DNA from 2 places in the Caulobacter sp. GW821-FHT09B11 genome. Region 1 is predicted to be linked to the other one. Evidence: predicted binding sites of a transcription regulator. Region 1 holds the regulator's gene; the other holds the start of a gene.
What was found. Region 1 encodes HrcA, which represses chaperone genes, less so after heat shock. Its sites were predicted from a motif close to GTTAGCANTCNNNNNNNNNGANTGCTAAC; they were not measured.
Positions count from the first base shown of each region.

Region 2: groES (co-chaperone GroES) is a predicted target of HrcA. The motif match lies at 7,625-7,653, and genes of this name have one in related genera.

Region 1 covers NZ_JBWKPK010000016.1:103,734-119,068, forward strand. Annotated here, with positions in the region: gene AC07N1_RS13815 (thioredoxin domain-containing protein) at 1-197, shown strand, start outside; gene AC07N1_RS13820 (RidA family protein) at 228-575, shown strand; gene rph (ribonuclease PH) at 820-1,536, opposite strand; gene hrcA (heat-inducible transcriptional repressor HrcA) at 1,660-2,736, shown strand; gene grpE (nucleotide exchange factor GrpE) at 2,750-3,367, shown strand; partial or broken gene AC07N1_RS13840 (DUF2061 domain-containing protein) at 3,570-3,740, opposite strand; gene dnaN (DNA polymerase III subunit beta) at 3,976-5,094, shown strand; gene AC07N1_RS13850 (S9 family peptidase) at 5,164-7,116, shown strand; gene AC07N1_RS13855 (hypothetical protein) at 7,113-7,472, shown strand; partial or broken gene AC07N1_RS13860 (hypothetical protein) at 7,508-7,615, shown strand; gene AC07N1_RS13865 (VOC family protein) at 7,730-8,107, shown strand; gene recF (DNA replication/repair protein RecF) at 8,316-9,494, shown strand; gene gyrB (DNA topoisomerase (ATP-hydrolyzing) subunit B) at 9,491-11,941, shown strand; gene AC07N1_RS13880 (endonuclease/exonuclease/phosphatase family protein) at 12,017-12,847, opposite strand; gene AC07N1_RS13885 (hypothetical protein) at 12,988-13,830, shown strand; gene AC07N1_RS13890 (flavin reductase family protein) at 13,835-14,485, opposite strand; gene AC07N1_RS13895 (efflux transporter outer membrane subunit) at 14,723-15,335, opposite strand, start outside.
Region 2 covers NZ_JBWKPK010000008.1:30,950-46,284, reverse strand. Annotated here, with positions in the region: gene mutL (DNA mismatch repair endonuclease MutL) at 1-1,302, opposite strand, end outside; gene AC07N1_RS07770 (TraB/GumN family protein) at 1,432-2,430, shown strand; gene AC07N1_RS07765 (TraB/GumN family protein) at 2,466-3,440, shown strand; gene AC07N1_RS07760 (S1C family serine protease) at 3,449-4,528, opposite strand; gene AC07N1_RS07755 (hypothetical protein) at 4,608-5,642, opposite strand; gene AC07N1_RS07750 (methylated-DNA--[protein]-cysteine S-methyltransferase) at 5,945-6,469, shown strand; partial or broken gene AC07N1_RS07745 (hypothetical protein) at 6,430-6,624, shown strand; gene AC07N1_RS07740 (DUF4345 family protein) at 6,661-7,089, opposite strand; gene AC07N1_RS07735 (VOC family protein) at 7,129-7,512, opposite strand; gene groES (co-chaperone GroES) at 7,714-8,004, shown strand; gene groL (chaperonin GroEL) at 8,068-9,711, shown strand; gene AC07N1_RS07720 (TonB family protein) at 9,957-10,799, shown strand; gene AC07N1_RS07715 (hypothetical protein) at 10,831-11,142, shown strand; gene AC07N1_RS07710 (Fe2+-dependent dioxygenase) at 11,411-12,094, shown strand; gene AC07N1_RS07705 (tryptophan halogenase family protein) at 12,237-13,763, opposite strand; gene AC07N1_RS07700 (tryptophan halogenase family protein) at 13,804-15,335, opposite strand, start outside.

The DNA.
Region 1 (15,335 bases):
CCGCGGCGGGCAAGCTCGAACCGCGCGTGCGCCTGCTGAAGCTGAACTCCGAGGCCCATCCCGCGCCGGCCTCGGCTCTCGGCGTCAGCGGCATCCCGGCCCTGATCCTGTTCCGCGACAACGCGGTGGTCGCCCGCCAGGCCGGCCTGATGAGCGCGTCGCAGATCGTGGACTGGACGACCCGGGCGCTGGGTTAGAAAGCGCCCATCGAGAAGGAAATTCCCAACATGATCGAACGTATCGGCAAGGCGGCGCGGTGGAGCGACGCGGTGGTCTTCAACGGCGTGGTGTTCCTGTCGGGCCACGTCGCCGAGGAGACCGTGGGCGGCTCGGTGCTGGAGCAGACGCGCGAGGTGCTGGCCCAGATCGACGACACCCTGGCGCAGGCCGGATCCAGCAAGGCCCGCCTGCTCAGCGCGACCATCCACCTGGCCGACATCGGCCAGATCGACGCGATGAACGCGGCCTGGGACGCCTGGGTCGATCCGGAAAACCCGCCGGCCCGCACGACGGTCGAAGCGCGGCTGGCCAGCCCGGACTATGCGGTGGAGATCACGGTGGTGGCGGCGCGGTAGGGAGCTACCGACGCTTACTCGGTTACCCCTCTCTCTTTGAGAGAGGGAGGGGCCCACGCCGCAAGGCGTGGGAGGGTGAGAGGTAACAAACTCACCGAATGAAGCGCGGCGTTTCCAGCTTCGACGTCGGACGATTGGTCGCCATCTCGGATTTGCCTGCCAACGGTGAAACCCCTCACCCTCCCACCGCTTCGCGGCGGGCCCCTCCCTCTCCCTATGGAAGAGGGGGCAAGAGCGCTTCCCCTTACTTCCCGATCGCCGCGCGCTGGAATTCGAACAGTTCGCCGATGCCCTTTTCGGCCAGGCCGAACAGGGTGTCGAACTCGCCGCGGGTGAAGCCGCGCTTTTCGCCGGTGGCCTGGATCTCGACGATCTCGCCGCCGCCGGTCAGCACGAAGTTGCCGTCGGCCTCGGCGTTGCTGTCTTCCTCGTAGTCGAGGTCGAGCACCGGGGTGTCCTTGAACACGCCGCAGGAGATGGCGGCGACCTGGCCCAGGATCGGGTCGGCCTTCAGCACGCCCTCTTCCAGCAGGTAGTTGGTGGCCAGGCGCAGGGCGACCCAGGCGCCGGTGATGGCGGCGGTGCGGGTGCCGCCGTCGGCCTGGATGACGTCGCAGTCGAGGCTGATCTGGCGCTCGCCCAGGGCCTTGAGGTCCACGACGGCGCGCAGGGAGCGGCCGATCAGGCGCTGGATCTCCTGGGTGCGGCCGGTCTGCTTGCCGGCGGCGGCCTCGCGGCGGCCGCGGGTGTGGGTGGCGCGAGGCAGCATGCCGTACTCGGCGGTCACCCAGCCGGCGCCCTTGTTGCGCATCCAGCCGGGGACGTTCTCCTCGACCGTGGCGGTGACCATCACCTTGGTGTGGCCAAAACCGATCAGGCACGAGCCCTCGGCGTAACGGTTGACGCCGGTTTCCAGCGTGACGGCGCGCAGTTGGTCGGGGGCGCGTTCGGACGGACGCATGGGAAACTCCGGTCTGGTTGGCGGGGGCTAGTCGTGGTTGAAGGCGCCGCTTATCCTCCCCCCGGCGGGAACCTCCAAGTCCCCGCTCGATTTTTTCGCCCCTCAACCCTATCTCCAAGGGCCATGACACAGCTTTTTCCGGGACCGATCGCTCGGACGCCCGGCCTGACCGAGCTGGACGCCCGCGCCCGCGACATCTTTCGCCGGGTCGTAGAGGCCTATCTGGAGACCGGCGAGCCGGTGGGCTCGCGCACGCTGTCGCGCGGCGGCATCCAGCTGTCGCCGGCCTCGATCCGCAACACCATGCAGGACCTGGCGCAGCTCGGTTTGCTCGACAGCCCGCACACCAGCGCCGGGCGGATGCCGACGCACGCGGGCCTTAGGATGTTCGTCGACGGCTTTCTGGAGGTCGGCGACGTCGGCGAGGACGAGCGGCGCGAGATCGAAAGCCGCCTCTACGCCAAGGGCCGCACCTTCGAGGAGGCGCTGAACGAGGCTTCGGCCATCCTGTCGGGCCTGGCCGGCGGGGCGGGCATCGTCGTCACCCCGGTCCGCGAGGGCGGGGTCAAGCACGTGGAGTTCGTCTCGCTGGGCGGCGGCCAGACCCTGGCGGTGATGGTGTTCGAGGACGGCACGGTCGAGAACCGGCTGATGCGCGGCGGGGCGGGGCTGACGCCTTCGGCCTTCCAGGAGGCGTCGAACTTCCTCAACGCCCGTCTGCGCGGCCGCACCCTGACCGAGGCCAAGGACGAGATCCGCGCCGAGCTGGAGACGGCCCGCCGCCAGCTGGACGAGACCGCCGCGCGCCTGGTGGAGGACGGCCTGGCCGCCTGGGGCGGCGGGGAGGGGGCCGAGCGGGCCCTGATCGTCCGAGGCCGCGCCAACCTGCTGGCCGAGGGCGGCGCCCGCGAGGACCTGGAGCGCGTGCGCCAGCTGTTCGACGACCTGGAGCAGAAGGGCCAACTGATCGGCCTGCTCGACGACGTGCGCGACGCCGAGGGCGTGCGCATCTTCATCGGAGCCGAGACGCGACTCTTTTCGCTTTCGGGTTCCTCCGTGATCGCGGCGCCCTATATGACGGGGCGACAGAAGGTGCTGGGCGCGATCGGCGTGATCGGCCCCACGCGTTTGAACTATGCCCGGGTGATCCCGTTGGTGGACTATACCGCCCGCGTGCTCGGCCGGATGATCGATGGATGAGGACTGTTTGGATATGACCGACGAGCAAACGCCGGCCGAAGATGTCGCTTTCGAAGCCGAAGACCTGACCCAGGAAATCGAGGCCCTGAAGGCCGAGATCGCGGCCATGAAGGACCAGGCGCTGCGCTATGCGGCCGAGGCCGAGAACGTCAAGCGCCGCGCCGAGCGCGAGATGAACGACGCCCGCGCCTACGCCATCCAGAAGTTCGCCCGCGACCTGCTGGGCGCGGCCGACAACCTGTCGCGCGCCACCGCCGCCAGCCCGCGCGATTCGCAGGACGCGGCGGTGAAGAACTACATCGTCGGCGTCGAGATGACCGAGAAGGAGCTGCAGGCGGCCTTCGAGCGCAACGGCCTCAAGAAGGTCGACCCGACCAAGGGCGAGAAGTTCGATCCCCACCTGCATCAGGCGGTGATGGAGCAGCCTTCGGACGAGGTCGCCGCCGGCGGCGTCGTCGCCGTGCTGCAGGTCGGCTACGAACTGCTGGGCCGCCTCGTGCGCCCGGCCATGGTGGCCGTGGCCGCCAAGGGCTCGACCGGCCCGGCCCCGGCCGAACCGGCCGCCGCCGCGGCTAACCCCTATGCGGCTTCCGGCGAAGAGTCGGGCGGGTCGTTCGACACCAAGGCTTGATTATCCTGATCCTTCTCCCCTTGCGGGAGAAGGTGTCGGCGTAGCCGACGGATGAGGGGTCTCTCAGAAATCAAACGCCGCGACAGCTGCACAGCCGTCGCGGCGTTTTGCGTGAGTGCGACCCCTCACCCGACCTCCTTCGGAGGCCACCCTCTCCCGCAAGGGGAGAGGGAAAACCCTATGCCGCCGCCTTCTCCTTGCCCGCCCGGCTCCACAGCCGTTCGTGGATGTTGAAGGCCACGGTCTGGACCATCGGTTCGACGATCCCCACGGCCAGGGCCACGCGCCAGTCGCGGGTCAGGGCGTAGGCGACGGCGATGGCCACCGTCAGGTGCATGGTGGCGTAGGTGGCGGTCTTGAGGGCGAGGCGCATGGATGCGAGCTCTTATTGCGATTGATTATCAATATAAGGTATTGACGACGCCGTTCAAGAGCGGGTTTTCAACCATCCGCCCCCGTGATCCACAGCCCTGGCTTGCGCCAAAGGCCTTGCAGGCCCTTCCCAGTGGCCGCGTTTGCGCTAATGTCCGTGGTCCATTGACGGCGGGGCCGGGCGCTCGGGGGATTCTCTCGACGTTCATGCGCCCGCGTCCAGCCTGGACCGAGAAATGAAGCTTACCATCGAGCGGGCGGCGCTGCTGAAGGCGCTGGGTCACGTGCAGAGCGTCGTAGAGCGCCGCAACACCATCCCGATCCTGTCCAACATCCTGCTGTCGGCGGATGGCGACACGCTTTCCTTCTCGGCCACCGATCTCGACATGGAGATCATCGACGAGGGCCTGGCCCAGATCGACGTGCCCGGCCAGATCACCGCCCCGGCCCACACCCTGTACGAGATCGTCCGCAAGCTGCCCGACGGCTCGGACGTCTCGCTGAGCTTCAACGGCGACGACCCGCGCCTGGTCATCCAGACCGGCCGCTCGCGCTTCAACCTGCCGGTGCTGCCGGCCGGCGACTTCCCGGTGATGAGCAACGAGGGCCTGTCGGGCCGCATCGCCGTCGACGTCAACGAGCTGATGCGCCTGATCGACAAGACGCGCTTCGCGATCTCGACCGAAGAGACCCGCTACTATCTGAACGGCCTCTACCTGCACACGGTCAACGAGGGCGGCGAGACCAAGCTGCGCGCCGTGGCCACCGACGGCCACCGCCTGGCCCTGGCCGAGATGCCGGCTCCCGAGGGCTCGGCCGGCCTGCCCGGCGTGATCGTGCCGCGCAAGACCATCGCCGAGGCCCGCCGCCTGCTGGAAGACGCCGGCGAGTCGATCGACCTGCAGGTCTCGCCCCAGAAGGTCCGCTTCGAGTTCGGCCGCGCCGCCCTGACCTCCAAGGTCATCGACGGCTCGTTCCCCGACTACATGCGCGTGATCCCCAAGGACAACGCCAAGATCCTGACCCTGGACAACGACCTCTTCGCCAAGGCCGTCGACCGGGTGGCCACCATCTCGGCCGAGAAGAGTCGCTCGGTGAAGTTGGCCATCGAGCCGGGCCGCATCACCCTGACCGTCCGCAACATGGAAGCAGGCCAGGCCGTGGAAGAGGTCGAGGTCGATTACGACGGCGAGCCCTTCGAGATCGGCTTCAACGCCCGCTACCTGCTCGACGTCTGCGGCCAGATCGCCGGCCCGCAGGCCGAGTTCCGCTTCGCCGACCCGGCCTCGCCGACCCTGGTGGTCGACCCGGTCGATCCGGGCGTGAAGTACGTGCTGATGCCGCTGCGGGTCTGATCGCGCGGTTCTGAACTGGAACGGGCGCCCCAAGGGGCGCCCGTTTTGCTTTGAGGGATGTCCATCGTGATGAAATCCATGCTCGGCGCCTCGATCGCCGTCCTGATGCTGACCAGCGGGCCGGTGCTGGCCCAAGCCCAATCGGGGACCCAGCCCGTCGAGCGCCGCGAGATCGGCAATCAGATCCTCGAGAACGTGCCGGTCGCCGATCCTTCGATTCGCGAGGGCCTGGCGCGCTACCAGAACGCCCGCGGCGCGGCCTTCCAGGACTGGGCGGCCGATGGCGGTATGCTGATCGTCACGCGGTTCGGCAACACCAACCAAATCCACAAGGTCGCCGGCCCTGGCGCCGACCGCAGCCAGCTGACCTTCCACGACGAGCCGGTCAGCGGCGTCCATACCTTGCCGACGGGTGAAGTCCTGTTCTCCAAGGACACCGGCGGCGACGAGTGGTTCCAGCTGTTCGTCCGCGACGCCTCGGGTAAGGAAACTCAGCTGACCGAGCCCGGCACGCGCAACCAGTCGCCGGCCTGGTCGGGCGACGGCAAGGTGCTGGTCTGGAGCCGGGCGACCAAGGGCTCGGCCAATTACGACATCGTGCTGCGTGATCCCTCCGCCCCAGGCGGCCGCCGGGTGATCTTCCAGGGCGAGGGCCAGGTCTCGCCGCTCGACGTCTCGCCCGACGGCAGGACCGTGCTGCTGGGCCGCTATTTCTCGATCGGTCAGTCCAAGCGCTGGCTGCTCGACGTCGCCACCGGCAAGATCACCGAACTGAACCCGACCAAAGGCAAGGTTTCCTACGACGGCGGCGTCTTCACCCCCGGCGGCAAGTCGGTGCTGATGCTGTCGGACGAGGGTTCGGACTTCATGCGCCTGGTGGAGTTCGACCTGGCCACCGGCAAGAAGGCCCTGGTCTCGGGCGAGCGGCCCTGGGACGTCGAGGACTTCAAGCTGTCGGGCGACGGCCGGGTGCTGGCCTATGTGGTCAACGAGGACGGCTATTCGAAGCTGGTGGTGCAGGACTTCCGCACCCGCCGGGCCCTGCCGCAGCCGGAGCTTCCGGGCGGCGTCGTCTCGAACCTGGCCTTCTTAGCCGACGGCTCCAAGATCGGCTTCTCCCTGGCCACGCCCACCACCTCCAGCGACGCCTGGAGCCTGGACGTAGCGAGCGGTCAGGTGACGCGCTGGACGGCCTCGGAGCTGGGCGGCCTCGACCCCGCGGCCCTGGTCGCGCCCGAACTGGTGCGCTTCCCCTCGTTCGACAAGCGCTCGATCCCGGCCTTCGTCTACAAGCCCAAGCTGGCGGCGGGGAAGAAGGCCCCGGTGATCATCGACATCCACGGCGGTCCGGAAGGCCAGTCGCGGCCGGTGTTCAACGCCTTCCACCAGCACACGGTGGCGGAACTGGGCGCGGCGGTGATCGTCACCAATGTTCGCGGCTCGTCGGGCTACGGCAAGACCTATCTCGACCTCGACAACGCCGAGAAACGCGAGGACTCGGTCAAGGACATCGGCGCGCTGCTCGACTGGATCAAGACCCAGCCCGACCTGGATCCCAGCCGGGTCGTGGTCTACGGCCAGTCCTACGGCGGCTACATGTCGCTGGCGGTGATGACCCACTATTCCGACCGCCTGGCCGGCGGGGTCGAGCGCTATGGCATCAGCAACTTCGTCTCGTTTCTGAAGAACACCGAAGCCTATCGCCGGGACCTGCGCCGCGTCGAATACGGCGACGAGCGCGACCCCAAGATGCTGAAGGCCTTCGAGACCATCTCGCCGCTCAACAACGTCGGCAGGATCACCAAGCCGATGCTGGTCATGCAGGGCTGGAACGATCCGCGGGTGCCCAAGTCTGAGTCCGACCAGGTGGTCGAGAAGCTGCGCGAGAAGGGCGTTCCGACCTGGTACGTGCAGTTCAAGGACGAGGGCCACGGCTTCCTCAAGAAGGTCAACAACGACCGCCGCCGCGAGGTCGAGACCCAGTTCCTGGAGAAGGTGCTGGGGACCGGCGCGGGTCAGTGAGCCGGGGAGGTCCGGCGGGCCTGCTGCGAGAGGAGCGCTTCGACGACCTCTTCGACCGCATGCTGACCCTGTGGGAGGCGATCGACTTTTCCGGCTGCGCGACCTGGTTCGAGCGGTCGGAGGCGGTCGCGGCGGCCTTTTCGTCGCTGGAGGCGGCGGTGGACCTGGCGGTGATGAACTCGGCCGTGCACCGGGCGATCGCGGTCGATGCGCCGTTCGAGGCTCCGGTGCGCGACCTGGTCGATCGCGACGCTGCTCGGACGATCTTCGAGGTCGAGATGCGTCGCGTGCTGCTGGGGGCTGCGGGGGTGTGGCGGCTGGCCGAGGTGGAGGTCGCGCGGGGGTATTTCGGGTAGGGGGAACGGCTGCAACGGGCTCCCCAATTCTTCGTCATCCCGGCCGCAGCGAAGCGGAGAGCCGGGACCCAGGGGCCGGCGCAATGCGGTCGCCCCTGGGTCCCGGGTCTGCGGCCCGCTATGCGGCCCTCCGCCCGGGATGACGATATTGAATGTGCTGTGAAATCCGGTGGTGGAGTAGGGATTACCGCGCCCCTTGACGCCCGCCGCCGCCTCGCGCCACCGTCCGTTTCATAAGAAAACGGGAGAAGGCCGCCATGGCGAAGATCAGCTACATGACCGTCGGTTCGAACCGGCTGGAGGAGGCCAAGGCCTTCTACGACGCCCTGCTGGGCTCGATCGGCATGCGGCCCCTGTTCGAGCACCCGTCGGGCGGGCGGCTCTATCGCGGCAAGGGCGTGGGGATGTTCGGGGTGCTGGGTCCGTACGACGGCAATCCGGCCTGCATCGGCAACGGCATGATGGGCGGCTTCGACTTCGACACCCGCGAGGAGGTCGACGCCTTCCACGCCAAGGCCATCGAGCTGGGCGGCGCCTGCGAAGGCGCGCCGGGCGAGCGCATGCCCAAGGCCTATTTCGCTTATTTCCGGGATTTGGACGGCAACAAGCTGTGCGCCTACCGGCTGGGGGAGTAGGCCCCTAGAAACTCCCGTCATTCCCGCCCTTGTGGCGGGAACCCCTGTTTCCGTTCGCAAGTGAGGGGCAAGCGGCGTGCTGAGCACGCCGCCCCATCCGCACCTGCGGCTGACAGAGGGGTTCCCGCCACAAGGGCGGGAATGACGGGAAGAAATGGGGGCTGGCTCCCAGCGTGACGTCGCCCGCGACCTGCCTTAAGAGACGCCCATGGCGTCCGCCACCATCGCCCGCCTGCGGCTCACCGACTTCCGATCCTACGAGCGCGCCGATCTCTCGACCGGCGGGCGCAGCGTCTACCTGTTCGGCCCCAACGGCGCGGGCAAGACCAACCTGCTGGAAGCCGTCAGCCTGCTGTCGCCGGGCAAGGGCCTGCGCGGGTCGAGCCTGGCCGAGGTCGGGCGCCGGCAGCCGGGCGAGGCCGTGGGCCGGGCCTGGGCCGTCGCGGCCGAGATCGAAGAGGCCGATGGCGAGATCCTGAAGCTCGGCACCGGTACGGAAGCTGCCGGCGCCTCGCGCCGCATCGTCCGCATCGAGGGCGAGACCGTGCCGCCGGGCCGCCTGGCCGACCACGTGCGGCCGATGTGGCTGACCCCCGCCCAGGACCGCCTGTTCCTCGAGGCGGCTTCGGACCGCCGCAAGTTCTTCGACCGGCTGGTGTTCGCCGCCGAACCGGCCCACGCCAGCCACGCCAACGCCTACGACAAGGCCCAGCGCGAGCGCATGCGCCTGCTGACCGACGCCGCCGACGGCGGGGCGGGCGCCGATCCGGCCTGGCTGACGGTGCTGGAGGCGCGGCTGGCGCAGGCCGGCGCGCTGATGGTCCAGGCCCGGGCGCGGACCCTCACCGCGCTGCAGGCCGAGATCGACAGCCGCGGCGACCGACCCTTCCCGCAGGCCCGCCTGGCCCTCACCGGGGCCTGGGAGCAGATGGCCCTGGACGGCGCCGACGCGGCCGAGATCGAGGCCCAGCTGGTCCAGGCCCTGGCCGCCGCGCGGCCTCGCGACGGGGCCGCGGGAAGGGCGCTGACCGGCCCGCACCGGGGCGATCTGGCGGTGTTCCACGTCGACAAGGACCGTCCGGCCTCGGAATGCTCCACCGGCGAGCAAAAAGCGCTGATTTTGAACCTGGTTTTGGCCCAGGCGGCGAGACTTTCGCGTGCGGAATCCGCGCCGAATCCTATAGTGTTGCTCGACGAAGTCGCCGCGCATCTCGACCTCACCCGGCGAGCCGCTCTGGCCGACGAACTCACGGCGCTCAAGCTCCAGGCCTTCCTCACCGGCACGGACGAGTCGCTGTTCGACCATCTCAAGGGTCGGGCTCTGGGCGTTCGCGTCAGCGAGGCCGGTCTGACCCCCATTGAGTCTACGGCTCTGGAAGACGAATGACCGAGAATACCGAAGGCCAAGTCCCCGAAGTTCCCGAAGAAGCCGTCGCCGGCGAATATGGCGCGGACTCGATCAAGGTCCTCAAGGGCCTGGACGCGGTGCGCAAGCGCCCCGGCATGTACATCGGCGACACCGACGACGGTTCGGGCCTGCACCACATGGTCTACGAGGTGGTCGATAACGCCATCGACGAAGCCCTGGCCGGCCACGCCACCAAGGTCCAGGTGATCCTCAACGCCGACGGCTCGGTGACGGTCACCGACGACGGGCGCGGCATCCCCACCGACATCCACGAGGGCGAAGGCGTCTCGGCGGCCGAGGTCATCATGACCCAGCTGCACGCCGGCGGTAAGTTCGACCAGAACAGCTACAAGGTCTCGGGCGGCCTGCACGGCGTGGGCGTCTCGGTCGTCAACGCGCTGTCGGACTGGCTGGAGCTGCTGATCCACCGCAACGGCAAGGTCCACCAGATGCGCTTCGAGCGCGGCGACGCGGTGACCTCACTGAAGGAAACCGGCGTCTCGCCGGTGCGCGACGACGGCCCCAAGGCCGGCGAGGTGCTGACCGGCACCGAAGTGACCTTCTTCCCCTCGAAGGACACCTTCGCCTTCATCGATTTCGACCGGAAGACCCTGGAGCACCGCCTGCGCGAGCTGGCGTTCCTGAACTCGGGCGTCACCATCTGGTTCAAGGACAACCGCGACGCCGAGCCGTGGGTCGAGAAGCTGTTCTACGAGGGCGGCATCGAGGCCTTCGTGCGCCACCTCGACAAGGCCAAGACCCCGCTGCTCAAGGCCCCGATCATCGTCAAGGGCCGCAAGGACAAGGTCGAGGTCGACCTGGCCATGTGGTGGAACGACAGCTACCACGAGCACATGCTGTGCTTCACCAACAACATCCCCCAGCGGGATGGCGGCACGCACCTTTCGGCCTTCCGCGGCGCCCTGACCCGGGTGATCAGCAACTACGCCGAAAGCTCCGGCATCCTGAAGAAGGAGAAGGTCAACCTGGGCGGCGAAGACAGCCGCGAAGGCCTGACCTGCGTGCTGTCGGTCAAGGTTCCCGACCCCAAGTTCAGCTCGCAGACCAAGGACAAGCTGGTCTCGTCGGAAGTGCGCCCGGCCGTCGAAAACCTGGTGCAGGAAGGCCTCTCGACCTGGTTCGAGGAGCATCCGAACGAAGCCAAGGCCATCGTCTCCAAGATCGCCGAGGCGGCCGCGGCCCGTGAAGCCGCCCGCAAGGCGCGCGAACTGACCCGCCGCAAGAGCGCGCTCGACATCACCAGCCTGCCCGGCAAGCTGGCCGACTGCTCCGAGCGCGACCCGGCCAAGTCCGAAATCTTCATCGTCGAGGGCGACTCGGCCGGCGGCTCGGCCAAGCAGGCCCGCAACCGCGACAACCAGGCCGTCCTGCCCCTGCGCGGCAAGATCCTGAACGTCGAGCGGGCCCGCTTCGACAAGATGCTGTCGTCCGACCAGATCGGCACGCTGATCACGGCGCTGGGCGCCGGCATCGGCCGCGACGACTTCAACCCGGACAAGGTGCGCTACCACAAGATCGTGCTGATGACCGACGCCGACGTCGACGGCGCCCACATCCGCACGCTGCTGCTGACCTTCTTCTACCGGCAGATGCCGCAGCTGATCGAGCGCGGCTATATCTACATCGCCCAACCGCCGCTCTACAAAGCCGCCAAGGGCAAGTCCTCGCGCTACCTCAAGGACGACGCCGAAATGGACGCCTTCCTGGTGGACGAGGGCGTCGACGGGGCCGAGCTCGACCTGGTGTCGGGCGAGCGCCTGATCGGCCAGGACCTGCTGGCCCTGGTGCAGATGGCCCGCTCGGCCAAGGGCAATATCGACCGCCTGGCGACCCGCGCCCCGGCCTCGGCCATCGAGCAGGCGGCCCTGGCCGGCCTGCTGGGCGAGACGCCGGACGCCGCCGCCGCGGCCGCCCGCCTGAACCTCTACAACGAGGAGGGCGACGGTCCCTGGAGCGGCGAACGCGGCGACACCGGCTATGTCTTCAGCCGCGTGCGCCGGGGCGTCTCGGAGCGCATCGTGCTGGACGACGTGCTGCTGCACGCCGCCGACGCCCGCCGCCTGGCCGAACGCGCGGTCAAGCTGGCCGAGGTGTTCTCGGGCGTCGCCACCTTCCGCCGCAAGGACAAGTCGACCACTGTCCGTGGTCCGCTCGACCTGCTGCAGGCGGTTCTCGACGCCGGCCGCAAGGGCCTGACCATCCAGCGCTACAAGGGTCTGGGCGAGATGAACCCCGACCAGCTGTGGGAGACGACCCTCGACGTCGACGCCCGCACCCTGCTGCAGGTCAAGGTCAACCACGCCGACGACGCCGACGACATGTTCAGCCGCCTGATGGGCGACCTGGTCGAGCCGCGCCGCGAGTTCATCCAGGAAAACGCCCTGGACGCCGAAGTCGACGTCTGACGATGTCTCGGAGCCTCGTGGGCCAGACCCGCGAGGCTCCGGACGTCTTTCGGCCCGGTCCCTGAACGGCCGAGGTCACAGGTCGAAGGCGGCGACCAGTCCCAGGTGATCGGACATGTAGACCGTGCCGCCTTCGGTGATGAAGGGCTGGGCGGTGGTGGCGATCGTCTTGGCCTGATTGGCCAGGCTGATCCCGCACCACACGTAGTCGATGCGCTTGGCCGGCTGTTGGCTGGGGAAGCTGAAGCCGTCCTGGTCGCGCTGCAGTTGGGCCCAGAGATCGACGTAGCCCGCCGTCTTCAGCGCCGAAATGCAGTCCTCGTCCGGCGTGGCGTTGAGGTCGCCGACCAGGGCGAACAGCGGCGGGGCGTCCGCCTGGATCTGGGCGATGATGGTCTGGGAATCCTCGACGCGCGTCGGCCCGTCCAGGGCGTAGTGCGTGTTGTAGATCGTCACCTGCGATCCCTTCGCCGTGGTCGCCGTGGCGTACTGGGTCAGGCGCGTGTTGCCGTCCGTACCGTTGGGAATCGTGAAATGGCCATGGCCGCTCAGGGGCAGGCGGGACAGGATGCTGAGACCCTCCCACGAATTTTGCGGATAGGTCGCCGCGATGTCGGTCAGCACCGTCCAGGTCTCGCCGGACATGGCGGTCAGCAGGGCGGCGATCTGGTCGGCCATGCTGGCGGGCGAAGGCGGCGGCGTGACGTTTGGATACAGCGCGCTCTGATTGGCCCAGTATTGCGTCGCATAGGTGTTGAAGGGATTGAGCTGGCTGTAGCGCGTCTCGGTCAGGCAGGCGACGTCGGCGTCGGCCTCGTGGATCATCTTGGCGATGAAGCCCAGCCGGTCGAGCCAGCCGGGGTGATCGTCGTAATTGGCGGTGTTCAAGGCGATGAGCGTCAACATGGAACCCCCCGGGTTTTCGCATTCGGCATGAATGCAATCTCAAGTTGTCCATGTCACCCTCCTGGGTCAAGGCCTGTCGCCGGCTTGACCGGCGCGCGCGTTGCCGCCACCCTCGAAGTTGAGTTGACGGGGAGGCGGGCATGGCGTTGCATCTGGTCCTGGCGGCCCTGCTGGCGGGGCTGGCTCCCCAGGACGCGCAGGCGCCTGGCCCGCCGCCGCCTGCGGTCGAGGAGGTCGAGGTCTCGCCCCTGGGCGTAGATCCCTATCCGGCCTTCGTGCGGCGGGCCACGCCGCTGACGCCGTCGGGCAAGGTGATGAGCTGGGCCGCGCCGCTGTGCCCCTATGTCGCCGGCGGGCGCAGCAGCGAGAACCGCTACATCCACGACCGCATCAGCCAGGCGGCGCGCGGGGCAGGGGTGCGGATGGCCTCCAAGGGCTGCCAGCCCAACCTGACCGTGGTGCTGGCCGACGAGCCCGAGGCGCTGGTCCGCAGGGCGCGGGCGGCGGGCAAGTTCTGGGTGGACCGCGAGCGGCCGACGAGCTTCGAGCGCTACGCGACCACCGACCGCCCGGTGCGGGTGTGGACCAATTTCGCCGAGGTCGGGGTCATGCGCATGGCCCCCAGCGGCGGCGACCTCCTGCTCTACGCCACCGACAGCACCGGCTCGCGGGTGCGCACCTCGGTGGTCGGGTTGATCCAGGACCAGTTCGTGGTGGTGGATCGCCGCCAGATGACCGGCCGCAAGCTGGCGGGGCTGGCCGACTACGTCGCCCTGGCCGGTGTGGCCTCGGCCCGGACCGACCAGGACTATGCGGGCTTCAACACGGTGCTGAACCTGTTCGCCGAGGGCGGCCGGGTCGACGCCTCGCCGATGGACCGGGCCTATCTGCACGGCCTGCAGGCGGTGCGGCCGGACTCGCCCGGCGGCTCGCAGCTGGGCCAGGTGATCACGGCCATGCGCGAGGCGCGCGACAAGCCGTAGGGCTCTAGCCGGCCGGCGGGATGTCGGCCCTGGTCGGGCGGATCATCTCGAACAGCGCCGACGGCTCGACGGCGACATAGTCGCCGCGGCCGCCCCAGCGCAGGATCGGCTCGCCGGCGGGAGCGTCATACACGCCGTCCGGACGGATGAGGCGGCGGTCGATGTGCACGGCGACGACCTCGCCGAAGGTCATCCAGGTCTCGACCTCGTCGCCGTCGGCGTTCTTCAGCTTGAACGACTGGGTCAGGCGGCACTCGAAGTTCACCGGGCTTTCCAGCACGCGCGGGGCGGCGATCAGGCTGCTCGCGACCGGCGTCAGGCCGGCCAGTTCGAACTCGTCTTGGCCCGGCGCGGCGGGGGCCGAGGTGACGTTCATCGCCGCGGCCAGGTCGCGGGTGGCCAGGTTCCAGCAGAACACGCCGGTGGCCTGGATATTGGCCACGGTGTCCTTCCAGCCGGTGCTGGCGAAGCCGACGATCGGCGGTGTGTAGTTGAAGGCGTTGAAGAAGCTGTAGGGCGCCAGATTGCGGCGGCCGTCAGCGTCGACCGTCGAGATCCAGCCGATCGGGCGCGGGCCGACGATGGAATTGAACGGATCGTGGGCCAGGCCGTGGCCGTCGCGGGGCTGGTACTGGTGGGCGTCGGCGGCGGCCATGGGGGGGCTCCAAGAGAGGGTGTCGCCATATAGCCCCTCTCCCATGGGGAGAGGGAGGGGCCCGCGCCGCAGGCGTGGGAGGGTGAGGGGGTAAGGCGTCGGCCGCATCCTGGCTTGAACGACCGCGCCGGGTTTGGGGGAGGGGACCGCCGGCGGTGTAACCCCTCACCCTCCCAGGCTGGCGCCTGGGCCCCTCCCTCTCCCTCTGGGAGAGGTGTCCCGTGGGCTGGGAGGATCTTACGACCAGCCCCCGCCGAGCGCCTTGTAGATCGCCACCACGTCAGTGTTGACGCCCGTCTCCGCCACGGTGAGCGCGTCTTCCGCCCCCAGCAGCGTACGTTCCGCATCGAGCAGCACCAGGAAGTCGATGCCGCCTTCCTTGTACTGGATCCGCGCCAGCTCGGCGGCGCGGCGGGAGGCGGCGGCCTGGTCGGCGAGGCTGGCCAGGCGCGCCTGGCGCTGGCGGTAGGAAACGAGGGCCGTCTCCAGGTCCTCGATCGCGCTCAGCACGGCCTTGTCATAGGCCGCCAGGGCGGCGTCGTTGCGGGCCTCCGCCGCCTTCAGCCGCGCGTGGGCGCCGCCGAGGTCGAGGGCGGGCCAGCTGACCGACGGGGCCACCGACCAGGCCTGGCTGGCGCTGTTTCCGAAGCCGGAGGCCGTGCCGGTGAGGAAGCCGACGAAGCCGGTGACGCGGACGCGCGGGAAGAGGTCGGCCGTGGCCACCCCGACCTTCGCGGTCTGGGCCGCCAGCCGCCGCTCGGCCGCCTGCACGTCGGGCCGGCGGCGCAGGAAGGTCGAGGCGTCGCCGATCGGCAGGGCCGTGACCAGCGGGGCCGGATCCTGGGCGCGG
Region 2 (15,335 bases), on a different contig from region 1:
GGCGTCGTATCCGCCATAGGCCGCCTCGCGCACGGCTTCAGCCACGCCGCCGCCGGAAAAGCCACCGCCGAGCGTCTGGTACGCCTCCTCCGGCCGCGCCTCGTGACGGGCCGAGACGTCGGACAGGCCCGGCAGGTCCATGGGTCGCTGGGTCGGCGGCGTCCAGCCGCCCTCGCGCCAGGCCGAGAAGCCCGCGGGGGAAGGACCCGGCTGGTAACCCGGATAGACGTTCTGGGCGCGGATGCTGTCCAGCGCCTGGGCGGCCGTGGTGGTCGAGGCGCGGTGGCCGGCCCCGGCCAGCGCGTGGCGCAGGGCCCCGACGATCAGGCCGCGCACCAGGGCCGGATCGCGGAAGCGCACCTCGGCCTTGGCCGGGTGGACGTTGACGTCGACCTCCGAGGTGTCGAGCGTGACGTAGAGCGCCGCGCTGGGATGGCGGTCGCGGGCCAGAAAGTCGGCATAGGCCGCGCGCAGGGCGCCTTGCAGCAACCGGTCGCGCACCGGCCGGCCGTTGACGAACAGGTACTGGTGGGCGGCGTTGCCGCGGTTGTAGGTCGGCAGGCCCGCGAACCCCGACAGCCGCACGCCGTCGCGGGTCTGGTCGATCTCCAGCGCATTGTCCTGGAAGTCGCGGCCCAGCACGGCGGCCAGGCGCGCCAGGCGGCCTTGCGGGCCAGGATGCTCGGGCGGCAGGCGCAGGATGCGGCGGCCGTCGATGTCCAAGCTGAAGCCCACCGACTCGTGGGCCATGGCCTGGCGCTTCAGCTCCTCGGTTATCGCCTGGGCCTCGGCCCGCTCGGACTTCATGAACTTCAGCCGCGCCGGGGTGGCGTAGAACAGGTCGCGCACCTCGATGCGGGTGCCGTTGTCGCCGGCGAAGGCGGCGGGGGCCACGTCGTCCACCCGGCCGCCCTCGACCAGGATCGACCAGGCCTCGCGCTGGCCCTTGGCCCGCGAGCTGATCTGCAGCCGCGCCACCGAGCCGATCGACGGCAGGGCCTCGCCCCGGAAGCCCATGGTGTGGATGCGCAGCAGGTCCCACAGCCCCTCGTCGTCGGGGGCCAGCTTGGAGGTGGCGTGGCGCTCGATGGCGACGGGCAGTTCCTCGGCGCTCATGCCGCAGCCGTCGTCGGCGACCAGGATCCGGGTCAGGCCGCCGCCGTGGGCTTCCACCTCGATGCGGGTGGCGCCGGCGTCGATGGCGTTGTCGACCAGCTCCTTGATGGCGCTCGCGGGCCGCTCGACCACCTCGCCGGCGGCGATGCGGTTGACGGTCTCGGGCGGCAGGCGACGGATCGGCATGGACGGACTTTCGGCGCAGGACGGGCCTGCATTGCGGCGACTTAATTTGACCGCCTCGGTTGAGAACGGTTCAGCTTGCGACGAACCGCCATCCTAGAACGATTCCGAACAAGCCGAGGACGAGAGATAGTGATCCATCGCGTCGCCGCAGCCCCCGCCCTCGCGGCTTTCATCCTGGCCCTCTGCGCCGGTCCCGCCCTAGCGCAACAGGCGGTCGACGCCTCCGGGCCGATCGACCTCCAACGGGTGGATCCCAACGAGAACCTGGTCGAGGAACTGATCGTCAACGCCCGCCTGCCCGGGCCGGCCTGGTGGAAGGTCAGCGACGGCGACACCACCGTCTACGTGCTGGGCGTCCCGGCGATGGTCCCCACCGACACCAAGGCCGACGAGTCGGTGCTGCGCCGCCGCCTCGACGGTGCCAACGTGCTGATCATGGGCCAGGAGGCCGACATCAGCGTCGTGCGCCTGATCGCCCTGGTCATGGGCGGCCGCAAGCTGTTTCTCTCCGAACAGCCGATGCGCCAGACCCTGCCGCCGGACCTGCGCGCGCGTCTTGAAGCGCGGCTGAAGGCGACGAAGCAGCAGCCGAGCTCGATGGACGACACCAAGCCCGCCTTCGCCGGCTTCCTGGTCGCCAACAGCCAGGACGGCAACGTCTCGATCAGCGTCGGCGGCGTCACCGACCGCATCCGCGACATCGCCAGGAGCCGGGACCTGGCCAAGCGTCCCCGCATCCAGAACCTCTCGAACTACAGTCTCGCCGACGCCATCAAGGCCCTGGCGACGGCGCCGCAGCCCCTGCAGCTGCTGTGCCTGGACGCCGGCCTGCGCCAGGCCGAAAGCGGCGAAGGCGGGATCAAGCCCACCGCCCGGCGCTGGGCGGAAGGCCAGGTGCGCGAGGTGGTCGCGGCCGATCGCGGCTTCCAGCGCTGCCTGGACTCCACCCCGTCCATCGCCCGCGAGCTGCGCGAGGGCCGCGACGACGCCGTCAAGGCGATCGAGGCGGCCCTGAAGAAGCCCGGCAAGGCCGTCGCCGTCATCGAGCTGCGCTCGCTGCTGGCCCAGGACGGGGTGCTCGACCAACTGCGGGCCAAGGGCCTGAAGGTCTCGACGCCGGACGAGTGAACGTCGGCCGCCAACGCGAACAGGAAAGTCACATCGTGCTCAGACGTTTCGCGGCCTTGACCGCCCTGGCGGCCCTGTCAGCCGCTCCGCTCGCCTACGCCCAGGACACCGGTCTTCGGCGCGACGCCCGGGCGATCGACGATCCCGAGGCCAACGTGGTCGAGGAGTTGGTGGTCAACGCCAAGCTGCCGGGTCCGGCCTGGTGGAAGGTCAGCGACGGCGACACCACGGTCTATGTGCTGGGCATGGCCGACAGCCTGCCCAAGGGCATGACCTGGGACACCTCGGTGCTGGAACGGCGGCTGGACGGCGCCTTCGCGGTGATCCTGCCCGCCCAGGCCCATGCCGGCCTGACCGACATCCCAGCCCTGCTGAAGCTGCGCAACAAGATGAAGGCGGAGCGTCCGCTCGACCAGGTCGCTCCGCAGCTCGCCCCGCGCCTGGACAAGGCCTGGAGATCGGCCGGGCTGAAGGAGGGCGAGTGGCGCCTGTGGAAACCGCTGGGCGCGGGCGTCTTCCTGGCCATCGGGGCCGGCCGCAAGAGCGGGATGAACAGCCAGGAGCCGGAGAAGACCGTCGATCGCCTGGCCCGCAAGCACAGGGTCAAGGCGCGCCCCGCCGCCAGCCTCAAGGCGATGCCGATGCTCAAGACCCTGGTCCGCGAGCAAACGGAGGCCGGCGGCCTGGCCTGCCTGGAAGGGGTGATCGAAGAGGTCGAGGCCGGCCCCGAACCCGCGCGCCGCGCGGCCCGCGCCTGGGCGGACGGCGACGTGCGCAACGCCTTGCTGAAGCCGCGCGAGGCCGACCGCTGCAACATGGCCATGCCGGGCATCTCCGAGAGCATCCGACGCATGACCGCCGCGCAGGCCGACGCGGTCGCCGAGGCGATGAAGAAGCCCGGCAAGGCGGTCGCCGCCTTTCCCCTGCGCGGCCTGGTCGCCGAGGGCGGCGTGCTGGAGCAGCTGAAGGCCCGGGGCTTCAAGGTGACCACGCCCGACGGCGTGAACTAGTCGCCCCCTTAGCCGCCTCGGCGCCTGAGCCTCGGCGTGATCGTCGTGGTCATCAGCCGGCCCTCGCGGATCAGCACGAAGGGCGTCGCCACGTCGATGCAGGCGTGGTCGAGCACCCGCAGCATGTCGTCGAGACCCGTCAGCGGACGCTCGCCGGCCTTGATCAGCAGGTCGCCGGCCCGCACGCCAGCCTTGGCTGCGGGGCCGCCCGGGTCGGCCTGGGCGACGAACACCGCATAGCCCTGGGTGACGCCGGTCGAGCGGGCCAGCAGCGGCGGCACCGGCGCCTGCTGGGCGACGACGCCGATCGAGGCCCGCCGCACCTGGCCGTGGGCCAGCAGCTCGCCGATCACGAAGCGGGCGGTGTTGGCGGCCACGGCGAAGCACAGCCCCGGATAGCCGACGATGACGGCGGTCGCGACGCCGATCACCTCGCCGTTGGAGGCCACCAGCGGCCCGCCGCTGTTGCCGGGATTGAGGGCGGCGTCGGTCTGGATCAGGTCCTCGATCAGCCGCCCGCGCTCGCCGCGCAGGGACCGGCCCAGGGCCGAGACCACCCCGGTGGTCACCGTCGCCTCGAAGCCTAGCGGCGCGCCGATAGCGATGACCAGCTGGCCGCGCCGCAGGGCCTTGGAATCGCCCAGCCGCACCGGCGGCAGGTCGACCGGCTGGTCGATCTTCAGCAGGGCCAGGTCGGTGTCGGGATCGTCGCCGATGCAGCGCGCCGTCAGGCTGCGGCCGTCGGCGGTGATGACCACGAAGCGACGCGCGCCCTGCACCACGTGGCTGTTGGTCAGCAGCACCCCGCCCCCGGCCACGGCGAAGCCCGAACCCACGCCCTGCAGGTTGGGGTCGTCGAGCATCGGGTGGATGCGCACCACGCTGGGGCCGACCGTCTCGACGGCCCGGACCACGGCGTTCGAATAGGCGTCCAGCAGGTCGCCCTCGTCGACGCGGGCCGGACGCGCCGGCGGCGTCCCCGCGTCGAACACGAACTGGGCCTCGGCCGGATAGGCCAGGATTTCCCGCGCCCGGCTGGGGCGCGGGCGCCTGGCCCTCGCGAACAGTTCGTACTTCCGAGCCTTCATCCCCGCCCCCCGACGGTCGTCGTCGAGGGAAAGGTTAACGATGACGGCGTTCGGCGATCAAGCCTTCTTCACGCCCGGCTCAGCGCGAGCCTTCGGCCAGCACCGCCGGCGAGACGCTGGCGACCGGGATCACGAAACCCTGCGGACGGGGCGGCGGCGGCGGGGCCGCGGACGACGCGACCGCTCCGGCGCCCGCCGCGTCGTTGACGCACTGGGCCGTGTCGATCAGCGCATGCTGGCCCAGGCAGAAGACGTCCTCGTAGTGCGGACCGGCGACGGCCAGGCACTGGTAGAGGTTCAGCTTGGCGATCTTCATGCAGAAGTTGGCCTTCCTCTCGCTGAGCACCGGGGCCAGGCGCGCCACGTCGGCGTCGCCGGCGGCGTCGAGCACGGCCAGGGCCGCAAGGGCCGCTGAGCGCACGGTCACCGGCGTGAACACCGCGCCGCCCTCGGCGAAGCCGCCGCCCGCGCCGGTCGCCGCCTGGATCAGCCGGCCCGCGTCGTCGCGTCCCGGGGTGAACACCGTGGCCGAAAGCTGCTTGACCCGCGCCAGGCGGCCGGCGTTGTCGGCGACCGCGCCCTTGGACCAGGTCTGGCGCTGGATGTCATAGGCCGACTGCTTGACCGACCGGCCGGCGATGGCCAGCGGCGCGCCCCGGCCTTGCAGGGCGACCTGGGCGCGGGCGGCGGCCAGGCCAACGCCCTCGATCTCGACGACGCTCTCGGGCGAGGCCAGCAGGCGCTCGACCAGGGCTTCGCGCGAGGTCTCGCGGGCGGCGCGGCGCACGCCCTCCAGGAAGGCCGGCTCCTGCAGGGCGGCGATGGCGCCGTAGGCGATCATGCCGGCTTCGAACTGCTCGGCCTTGTAGGCCGCGCCGGCCTTCAGGGCGCCGGCGACGCCTTCGCCGTCGGTGAAGGCCGCGGGCGAGATCGCGCCGGCGCCTCGGGTGTAGGTCTCGAAGGCGCTGGCCGCGGCCACCACGTCCTGGGCCAGGCTGACGCCCGGCGCCTCACGCTCCTGGCGCGCCGTCGCCAGCCCTCCCATGGAGAGCCCTCCCACGGCCAGGGCGACCACCGCCGCGCCGGCCACCATCCAATGCTTGTTCCACGCCATGCCCAAAGGCCTCCCGACTTCGAGGGCATTGGGCGGCCGGCGCGGTTGACGAGGTCGTAATCGGCGTGGTGAATCGACCTTTAACCGACATGTATTCGATCAGTTTTCGTGCGCATAATGTCGCACCCGAACGGTCCAGTTTTCAGTAAGTCAGAGACACGACAAATCATAGCGCCCAATGTCAGCGATCCGACATTCCACAAATACGACGCAACACGACCGTCCATTCAACCGACGCAAGAGAAACGCGACGCCGCAAGAAACGGGCGGACGGCGAAGGCTGGCCCGGCCATAATGTCGCCATGCCGACGCTGAGCCCTCGCCTCATTCTCGACCGCGCGCCGAGCCCGATCGGCGAGATGCTGCTGGTCACCGACCAGGACGGCCGGCTGCGGGCGGCCGACTTCCACGACCACGAGGATCGCCTGCACCGCCTGCTGCGGCTGCACTACGGCCAGGCGCCGCTGGCGAGCGGCCCGGCGCCCGCCGCGATCCGCCAGGCGCTGACGGCCTATTTCGGAGGCGAGCTCGCCGCCCTGTCGGCCATCCCCTGGGCGACAGGCGGCACGGCCTTCCAGCAAAGCGTGTGGCGAGCCCTGGGCGAGGTGAAGGCGGGAACGACCCTGACCTATGCCGGCCTCGCCGCCCGCATCGGACGCCCCGCGGCCGTGCGCGCCGTCGGCGCGGCCAACGGCGCCAACCCGCTCAGCATCGTCGTGCCCTGCCATCGCCTGGTCGGCGCGGACGGAACCCTGACCGGCTACGGCGGCGGGATCGAACGCAAGGCCTGGCTGCTGGCGCACGAGGGCGCGCGGCCGGGGCGGTAGCGTCGCCATCCCCCTACTTCCCGTCATTCCCGCCCTTGTGGCGGGAACCCCTCTGTCAGCCGCAGGTGCAGATGGGGCGGATCGCTGGCGATCCGCTTGCATCTCACGTGTCAGCGGAACCAGGGGTTCCCGCCACAAGGGCGGGAATGACGGGAGAAAAGGGGTGCGAGCGGCGTTGGCCCGCCCCCCCGCTAAACCAGCATGCTCCCGCCGATGCGGTGCAGAGGCAGGGCGCCCTGGTTGAAGAACGGCAGGGCCAGGGTGACGCCCATCAGCAGGTCCAGGACGATGCTGCCGTAGTTGAAGCGACCGCCGGCCTTCTGCATCAGCATGGAGACGAAGCGCCCGAAGGCCGCGCCGAACCAGGCCACCGCCAGCACCAGCGCCATGGCCGCGCCGGCGCTGGACTGCCAGCCCAGGAACAACGCCGCCGCGCCGTGCGAGGCGATCAGCAGGCCGCCGAAGGCTCGCCCCTCGGTGACGGCGGCGCTCTCTTCCTCGCTCTTCAGCCCCGCCAGGCCCAGCATCGAATCCGGTCGCGCCAGCACCAGCCCGCCCAGCACGCCTCCGATCACGCAAGCGACCACGGCCAGGATCAGCGACAGGGCGTAGCTCGACATCAGGGACGGTCTCCGGAAAAGGACTCAGGCGGGCGGGACTCAGGCGGGCGCGTGGCAGACGGCTTCGACATTGAACCCGTCCGGGTCCAGAACGAAGCCGCCGTAATAATGTTCGTGGTAATGAGGGCGAAGTCCGGGCGCGCCGTTGTCGGTCCCGCCGGCCTTGATCGCCGCTTCGTAGAAGGCGTCGACCTCCGCGCGGGTTCTGGCCGCGAAGCAGACGTGCAGCTTGCCGCTCGTCCCGCCGCCGCCCGAGATCCAGAACTGCGGACGCTGCGCGCCATAGCCGACCACGTCGATGCCGCCGGTGTGCTCCTTGGGCACGGTGTAGAGCCGCTTGATCCCCAGCGGCGCCAGGGCCTCGTCATAAAAAGCGGCCGAGCGCTCGAAATCGGCGACCCCGAACCCCAGATGATCGAACATCGAAGACCCTCCCGTTTGCGCCCCGTTTTCCAGGGCCGTTTACCGCGATCGTAAAAAGTTCGCCGGCGTCGTCCTTGACTCCCCAAGGGCCGGCGCCTAACTCGTGCCTGGCGTTGGCACTCGATGGGAGCGACTGCTAACAGCGACGCTCCCTCGGCCTAACGAAGCCTTTTACAGAAACCGTTCCGACGGAGAAGACACATGAAATTTCGTCCCCTGGGCGACCGCGTCCTCGTGAAGCGCGTCGAAGAAGAAACCACCACCAAGGGCGGGATCATCATCCCCGACACCGCCAAGGAAAAGCCGCAAGAAGGCGAAGTCGTCGCCGTCGGCCCCGGCGCCCGCAACGACAAGGGCGACCTGGTCGCTCTCGACCTGAAGGCCGGCGACCGCATCCTGTTCGGCAAGTGGTCGGGCACCGAAGTGAAGGTCGACGGCAAGGACCTGCTGATCATGAAGGAAAGCGACGTTCTGGGCGTGGTCGAAGCCTAATCGGCTTCCCTTCCCGACGGCTTCCTTCCTCACGAAATTCCCAAGATTAGAAAGGCGCCCACCATGGCCGCTAAAGACGTTTATTTCGGCTCCGACGCGCGCGACAAGATGCTGCGCGGCGTCAACGTGCTCGCCAACGCCGTGAAGGTGACGCTCGGTCCGAAGGGCCGCAACGTCGTCATCGAAAAGTCGTTCGGCGCCCCGCGCACCACCAAGGACGGCGTCTCGGTCGCCAAGGAAATCGAACTGTCTGACAAGTTCGAGAACCTCGGCGCGCAGATGATCCGCGAAGTGGCTTCGAAGACCAACGACAAGGCCGGCGATGGCACCACCACCGCCACCGTGCTGGCTCAAGCCATCGTCCAGGAAGGCCTCAAGTCGGTCGCCGCCGGCATGAACCCGATGGACCTGAAGCGCGGCATCGACAAGGCCGTCGCCATCGCCGTCGAGGACATCAAGAAGTCCTCCAAGAAGGTCACCACCAACGGCGAAATCGCCCAGGTCGGCACCATCTCGGCCAACGGCGACAAGGAAGTCGGCGAGATGATCGCCAAGGCCATGGACAAGGTCGGCAACGAAGGCGTCATCACCGTCGAAGAAGCCAAGACCGCCGAAACCGAACTCGACGTCGTCGAAGGCATGCAGTTCGACCGCGGCTACCTGTCGCCGTACTTCATCACCAACGCCGACAAGATGGAAGTTCAGCTCGAAGAGCCGCTCATCCTGCTGTTCGAAAAGAAGCTGTCGTCGCTGCAGCCGCTGCTGCCGGTGCTGGAAGCCGTCGTCCAGTCGGGCCGCCCGCTGGTGATCATCGCCGAAGACGTCGAAGGCGAGGCCCTGGCCACGCTGGTCGTCAACAAGCTGCGTGGCGGCCTGCGCGTCGCCGCCGTCAAGGCTCCGGGCTTCGGCGACCGCCGCAAGGCCATGCTGGAAGACATCGCCATCCTGACCGGTGCCCAAGTGGTGTCGGAAGACCTGGGCATCAAGCTCGAGAACGTGTCGCTCGACATGCTCGGCCGCGCCAAGAAGGTCTCGATCACCAAGGACGACACCACCATCGTGGACGGCGTCGGTGAGAAGGACGCGATCGAGGCCCGCATCGCCCAGATCAAGCGCCAGATCGAAGACACCACCTCGGACTACGACAAGGAAAAGCTGCAAGAGCGTCTGGCCAAGCTGGCCGGCGGCGTCGCGGTCATCCGCGTCGGCGGCTCGACCGAAGTCGAAGTGAAGGAAAAGAAGGACCGCGTCGACGACGCCCTCAACGCGACCCGCGCGGCCGCCGATGAAGGCATCGTCCCCGGCGGCGGCACCGCCCTGCTGAAGGCCTCCAAGGCCCTGGCCGGCGTGACCGGCGACAACGACGACCAGACGGCCGGCATCGCCATCGTCCGTCGCGCCCTGCAATCGCCGATCCGCCAGATCGCCGAGAACGCCGGCGTCGAAGGTTCGATCGTGGTCGGCAAGATCCTGGAAAACGACAGCCCCTCGTTCGGCTTCAACGCCCAGACCGAGCAGTATGTCGACCTGGTGACCGACGGCGTCATCGACCCGGCCAAGGTCGTGCGCACCGCCCTGCAGAACGCCGCCTCGGTGGCCGGCCTGCTGATCACCACGGAAGCCGCGATCGTCGAAGCCCCCAAGAAGGGCGGCGGCGCTCCGGCCGGCGGCGGCATGCCGGGCGGCATGGGCGACATGGACTTCTAAGAGAAATCCATAAAGTCGCCCATTCTCGAAAGGGATCGGGATCGGCGCGCCGATCCCGAGCGGCGACATGGACTTCTAATCTAGAAATCCAGTCACCTAGACTGAATAAAGAGAAGGGCGGGGCCGCGAGGCTCCGCCCTTTTTCCTTGCCGGAAGCCTCGCGGCGCGACCCTCGCTCGCAATCTGGTTGCAAGACGCATTGCACTCCCCTAGCTCAAGCTTGTTGGTGTCGGGGGAGTTTCGAGATGGGTTTCTGGATCGCGGCCATGATGGCCGCCGCGACGGCGGCGACGCCTTGTCCCGAGGGCGGCGATCCCTCGATCCCGCCGACCCGGCCCAACTGGAAGGTCCCGTTGTCGGCCGACCGCATCTGGTGGGCCTATCCGCCCGCGGCGGCGGCGGCCAACAAGGGCGGCAAGGCGATCATCCATTGCGACATCGACGCCGAGGGCCGCACGACGGCCTGCGACGTGGTGTCCGAGACCCCGCCCGAGTTCGGCTTCGGCGACGCGGCGATCAGCCTGCGCCACGACATGCTGTTCATCCCCGCCACCCGCTGCGGCAAGCCGACGACCTCGGAGGTGACGATCCCGATCACCTTCTCCGTTCCCGAGGACATGCCCAAGGCCGCCGCGCGCGATCCCAACCTGCCGGCGCCGCCCGCCGAGGCCCTGGACCTGGGCCGCCGCCTGGCCATCGCCATGGGCATCTCCGAGACCGTCGAGGGGATGATGGAGATGGCGATCCAGCAGCGGGTTCAGGACCAGTCGGCCGATCCCTCGCCAGAGGAGCGCCGCGCCTATTACGAAGCCGTGCAGGCCACCAAGCCGATCATCCGCGAGGCCGTGATCGAAAGCGCCGGCCAGTCCCTGGCGCGCGAACTGTCGATTGAAGAGCTGAAGGGCAGCGTCGCCTTCTTCGAGGGCCCCCTGGGCTCGGCCCTGCGCGCCCGCTCCGAAAAGCTTGAGGAGGCCGTCGGCGCCGACATGACCGCCCTTCAGGACAAGATCCAGAAGACGTTCGACGACCGCTACTGCGAGATCCTCAAGAACTGCGAGGTTCAGAAGGCGATCAAGGCTCTGCATTGAACCTGGGCCGCCGGACCGCTACATCCGGCCCATGTTCCGACAGCGCCCCGACGCCGACATGATCCCCCTTGGCTGGGTGATCGCCGTGATGGTCGAGGTCGCCGGCGAGCGCACGCCCGTCCCGCACTACTTCGCCGTCGGCAAGGCCGACCGGGCCCTGGCCGAATGGGCGGCGGTCGACCTGGCCCAGCAGGCCGGCGGCATCGCCTCCAGCCCGTTCGACGGCCGCGAACCGGTCGACGCCATGCACCAGCTCCTGGCCTACCGCATGCGCGAACTCGGCCTGAAGACCGGCGAAGCGCGGGCCCTGGGCGACAAGTATCCGAGGCGGTGGTTGTTCTAGAGGCCAGGGAGCACAGCGCTTCATTATCCCCGTAAAATCCCCGCGAAAGCGGGGACCCAGGTGTTTTATCGTCGAGCGCGGCGGATTGCAGAAAAAGCCTGGGTCCCCGCTTTCGCGGGGATTTTACGGAGGATGGGAGCGGCCACCTCCGTTGAGAGCGCGCGATCGCGCCCTGTCCCCTTACGCAATCTGCTGCGAGCCGTTCGCATTGCCCGCGACCGCTCCAGGCCCTAAAGCCTGAGCACGAGACGACGAAGGCCGACCCGCCATGATGCTGCAGATCCCCGACGTGCTGAGCCCCGACGAAGTGGCCCGCTGCCGCGCGATCATCGACGCCGCCCCGTGGGTCGACGGCAACGCCACCTCGGGCTTCCAGGCGGCCATGGCCAAGAACAACCAGCAGCTGCCGCAGGACGGCGCGGCCGCCCGCGAGGTCGGGGCGATCATCGTCCAGGCCCTGCAGAGCAACCCGCTGTTCGTCTCGGCCGCCCTGCCCCACACCATCCTGCCGCCGCTTTTCAACCGCTACGGCGAGGGCATGGGCTTCGGCGACCACGTCGACAACTCGATCCGCCGAAACCCCGCCACGGGCGCCCAGATCCGCACCGACCTGTCGGCCACCCTGTTCCTGACCGATCCCGACGACTACGACGGCGGCGAGCTGGTGGTCGAGGACACCTATGGCAGCCACCTCGTCAAACTGCCGGCCGGCTCGCTGATCCTCTATCCGGCCTCCAGCCTGCACCACGTGACCACGATCACGCGCGGAACCCGCAGCGCCAGCTTCTTCTGGATCCAGAGCCTGGTGCGCGACGACGCCAAGCGCAGCCTGCTGCTCGACATGGACGTCTCGATCCAGCGCCTGGCCGGTCAGGTCGGCCAGGGCGACGCATCAGTGCTGTCGCTGACGGGGACCTACCACAACCTGCTGCGGATGTGGGCCGAGGTGTAAAAGAACCTCCCCCTCTGGGGGAGGCGGCCGAAGGCCGGTGGGGGGCCGTTTTCAGCTTCCGAGGCGTCGGCGGGTCAGCAACCGCTCCCCCCCACCGATCGCTTCGCGATCACCTCCCCCAGAGGGGGAGGTTCCTCGCATTCTACCCCGCCTTCCTCAGCGCCTCCGGCACCGGCGCCGGGCAGTACTGGCGCAGGAAGTCGCCGTGGCTGGGCAGGGTGTCGACGAGGTCGCTCAGCATCGGGGCGGACTTGTCGAGCAGGCCCTTCACAACCCCGGCCGGCAGGGTGTCCACCAGCTGCTGGTAGCGCTGGGGCCGGATGCCCATGCCTTCCATCACCGACTGCCAGCTGGGGGCGCGGAACATGTCGTCGACGCCGTCGCGCAGCACCCCGCTGGCCTTGAACAGCTCGATCCGCTCGCGAAGGCTTTCCGGCGGGGTCACCTGCTGGTAGGCGCGCCAGAACGGCGTGTCGTCGCGCTTGGTCGTGAAGTAGTGCAGCACGATGAAGTCGCGGATCTCCTCGTAGTCGGCCCGCATGCGCCGATTGTACTCGGCCGCCAGGGTGGCGTCGCAGTCCCGGTCGGGGAAGAACCGCAGCAGGTAGTCGACGCCGCGATAGATCAGGTGCAGCGCCGTCGACTCCAGCGGCTCGATGAAGCCGCCCGCAAGCCCGATGGCCACGCAGTTCTTGTTGAACAGCTGCTTGCGCATGCCGGTCTTGAACGGCACCAGCCAGGGCTCGCGCACGGCCTCGCCCTCGACCTGGCTCATCAGCGTGGCCCGGGCCTCGTCGTCGCTGCAGAACTGGCTGCAATAGACGTAGCCGTTGCCGGCCCGGTGCTGCAGCGGGATGCGCCAGCGCCAGCCGGAGTCCTGGGCCTGGGCCAGGGTGTAGGGATGCGGGTCGCGGATGTTGGCGGTCTGCACGGCGATGGCGCGGTCGCATAGCAGCACGTCCGACCAGTCGAGGAACTCGGTGCCCAGGGCCTTGCCGTTCAGCAGCGAGCGGAAGCCCGAACAGTCGATGAAGAGGTCGCCCGAGGCCTCGCGGCCATCCTGCAGGATCACCTTCTCGATGAAGCCGTCGGGGCGCGTGGCCACGTCGCTGACGATGCCCTCGGTGCGCTTGACGCCCCGGGCCTCGGCGAACTTGCGCAGGAACTTGGCCAGCAGGGCGGCATCGATGTGCACGGCGTAGTTGGCGTTGGCGATCATGGTGCGCGGCGCCATGGCCGGCGACATGAACTTCCAGCGGTCGGCCATCACCGAGGCGGTGGCGAAGTCCTGCAGGTTCGACGGATGGCCCTCGGCCTTGCCGCGCAGCCAGACCTGGTAGAATTCGTGCACGTCCACCGGCCCGCCGATCAGGCCGAACGGGTGGTAGTAGACGTCGCCCTTCTGGCGCCAGTTCTCGAACCGGATGGCCAGCTTGAAGGCGGCCTGGGTCTCCTGCATGAACTCCACCTCGTCGATGCCGAGGCTGCGGATCAGCTGCAGGAAGGGCGGGATGGTGCTTTCGCCGACGCCGATGATGCCGATCTGCTCGGACTCGATCAGCTCGATCTCGCAGGGGCTGTCCTTGAGATAGTGGCTGATCATCGCCGCCGTGATCCAGCCGGCCGAGCCGCCGCCCACGATCACGATCTTCCGCAGATTGTTGGCCATCGGGCCTCTCCCGTCGTCTTCTGTCTTTTATCGTTGTCGTCTATTCGGCCGCCGCCGGCTGGGCGGCGACGTAGCGGCGCAGGAACTCGCCGTGGGTCGGGGCCTGGGCCACCGCCCGGGCGACGCCGGCGCGCATCTGGTTGAGGCTGGCGGCCAGGGCCGCGCCGTCGATCCCGTCCAGCGCCGGATCCCAGCCCTCCGGCCAGATTCCGAAGCCGTCGAAGATCGCCAGCCAGCTGGGCGGCTGGAACATCTCCCAGCGATAGCGGGCCACGTGGCCGCGCGAGCGGAACAGCTCGACCTTGCGGGCCAGGGTCTCGGGGATATCGGCGTCGCGAGTGGTGCGCCAGAACGGCGTGTCACCGCGCTGGGCGGCCTTGTAGTGCAGGATCACGAAGTCGCGCACCCGCTCCATCTCGCGGCGCGACCAGTCATTGAACTCGTCGATCACCGCCGGGTCGAAACTCCGGTCCGGGAACAGCTGCTTGAGCTTCTCGATCCCGGTCTCGATCAGGGCGATCGAGGTGCTTTCCAGCGGCTCCAGGAACCCCGACGCCAGGCCCAGGGCCACGACGTTGCGGTTCCACACCTGCTTGCGGCGGCCCGGCGTGAAGCGGATCAGGCGCGGCTCGTGCAGCAGCTTGTCGGGCACGGCCGCGACCAGCTCGGCCTTCGCCGCCTCGTCGTCGATATGGCGGCTCGAATAGACATAGCCGTTGCCGTAGCGGTGCTGCAGCGGGATGCGCCAGCGCCAGCCGGCGGTGTGGGCGGTGACGTCGGTATAGGGCGGCGGCTCGGCCCCTTCCGGCGGCTGGCTCTGCACCGCCAGCGCCCGGTCGCAGAACAGCCAGTGCGACCAGTCCTCGTAACCGGTCTCCAGCGCTTCCTCGATCAGCAGGCCCCGGAAGCCCGAGCAGTCGATGAAGAGGTCGCCCTCGATGGTCTGGCCGGTATGCAGGTCCAGCGAGGAGACGAAGCCGTCGTCGGGCCGCAGGTTGACCTTCACCACCTTGGCGTCGATGCGCCTGACGCCGTTGGCCTCGGCCACGCGGCGCATAAGCTGGGCGAACAGGCTCGCGTCGAAATGCAGGGCCCAGTCGAACACCGACAGGCTCGACGGCGGGTTGGCCGCCGGCACGGTGAACTTGCCCGCCGCCGCCAGGGACGCGCCCAGGCAATATTCGCCGAACGCCCCGACCTCGCCGCTGGCGCGGGCCTTGGCCCAGTAGTGCTGGAAGGCCACCCCGTTCAGGTCCTGGCCGTAGAGGCCGAAGGGATGGATGAAGGCCGAGCCCGGGGCCATCCAGTCCTTGAACCGGATGCCGAGCTTGCAGGTCCCCTGCGTGGCGCGCAGCACCTCCAGATCGTCCAGGCCCAGGTTCTGGTAGAAGGCGCGGATGGTGGGGATGGTCGCCTCGCCCACCCCGATCGTGCCGATCTCGGAACTCTCGACCAAGGTGATGTCGATCGGCGATTGGCCGAAGTGACGACGCAGGGCCGCGGCCGCCATCCAGCCGGCGGTGCCGCCGCCGACGATGACGATGCTGCGGATGCGCCCTTCGCGGACGTCTT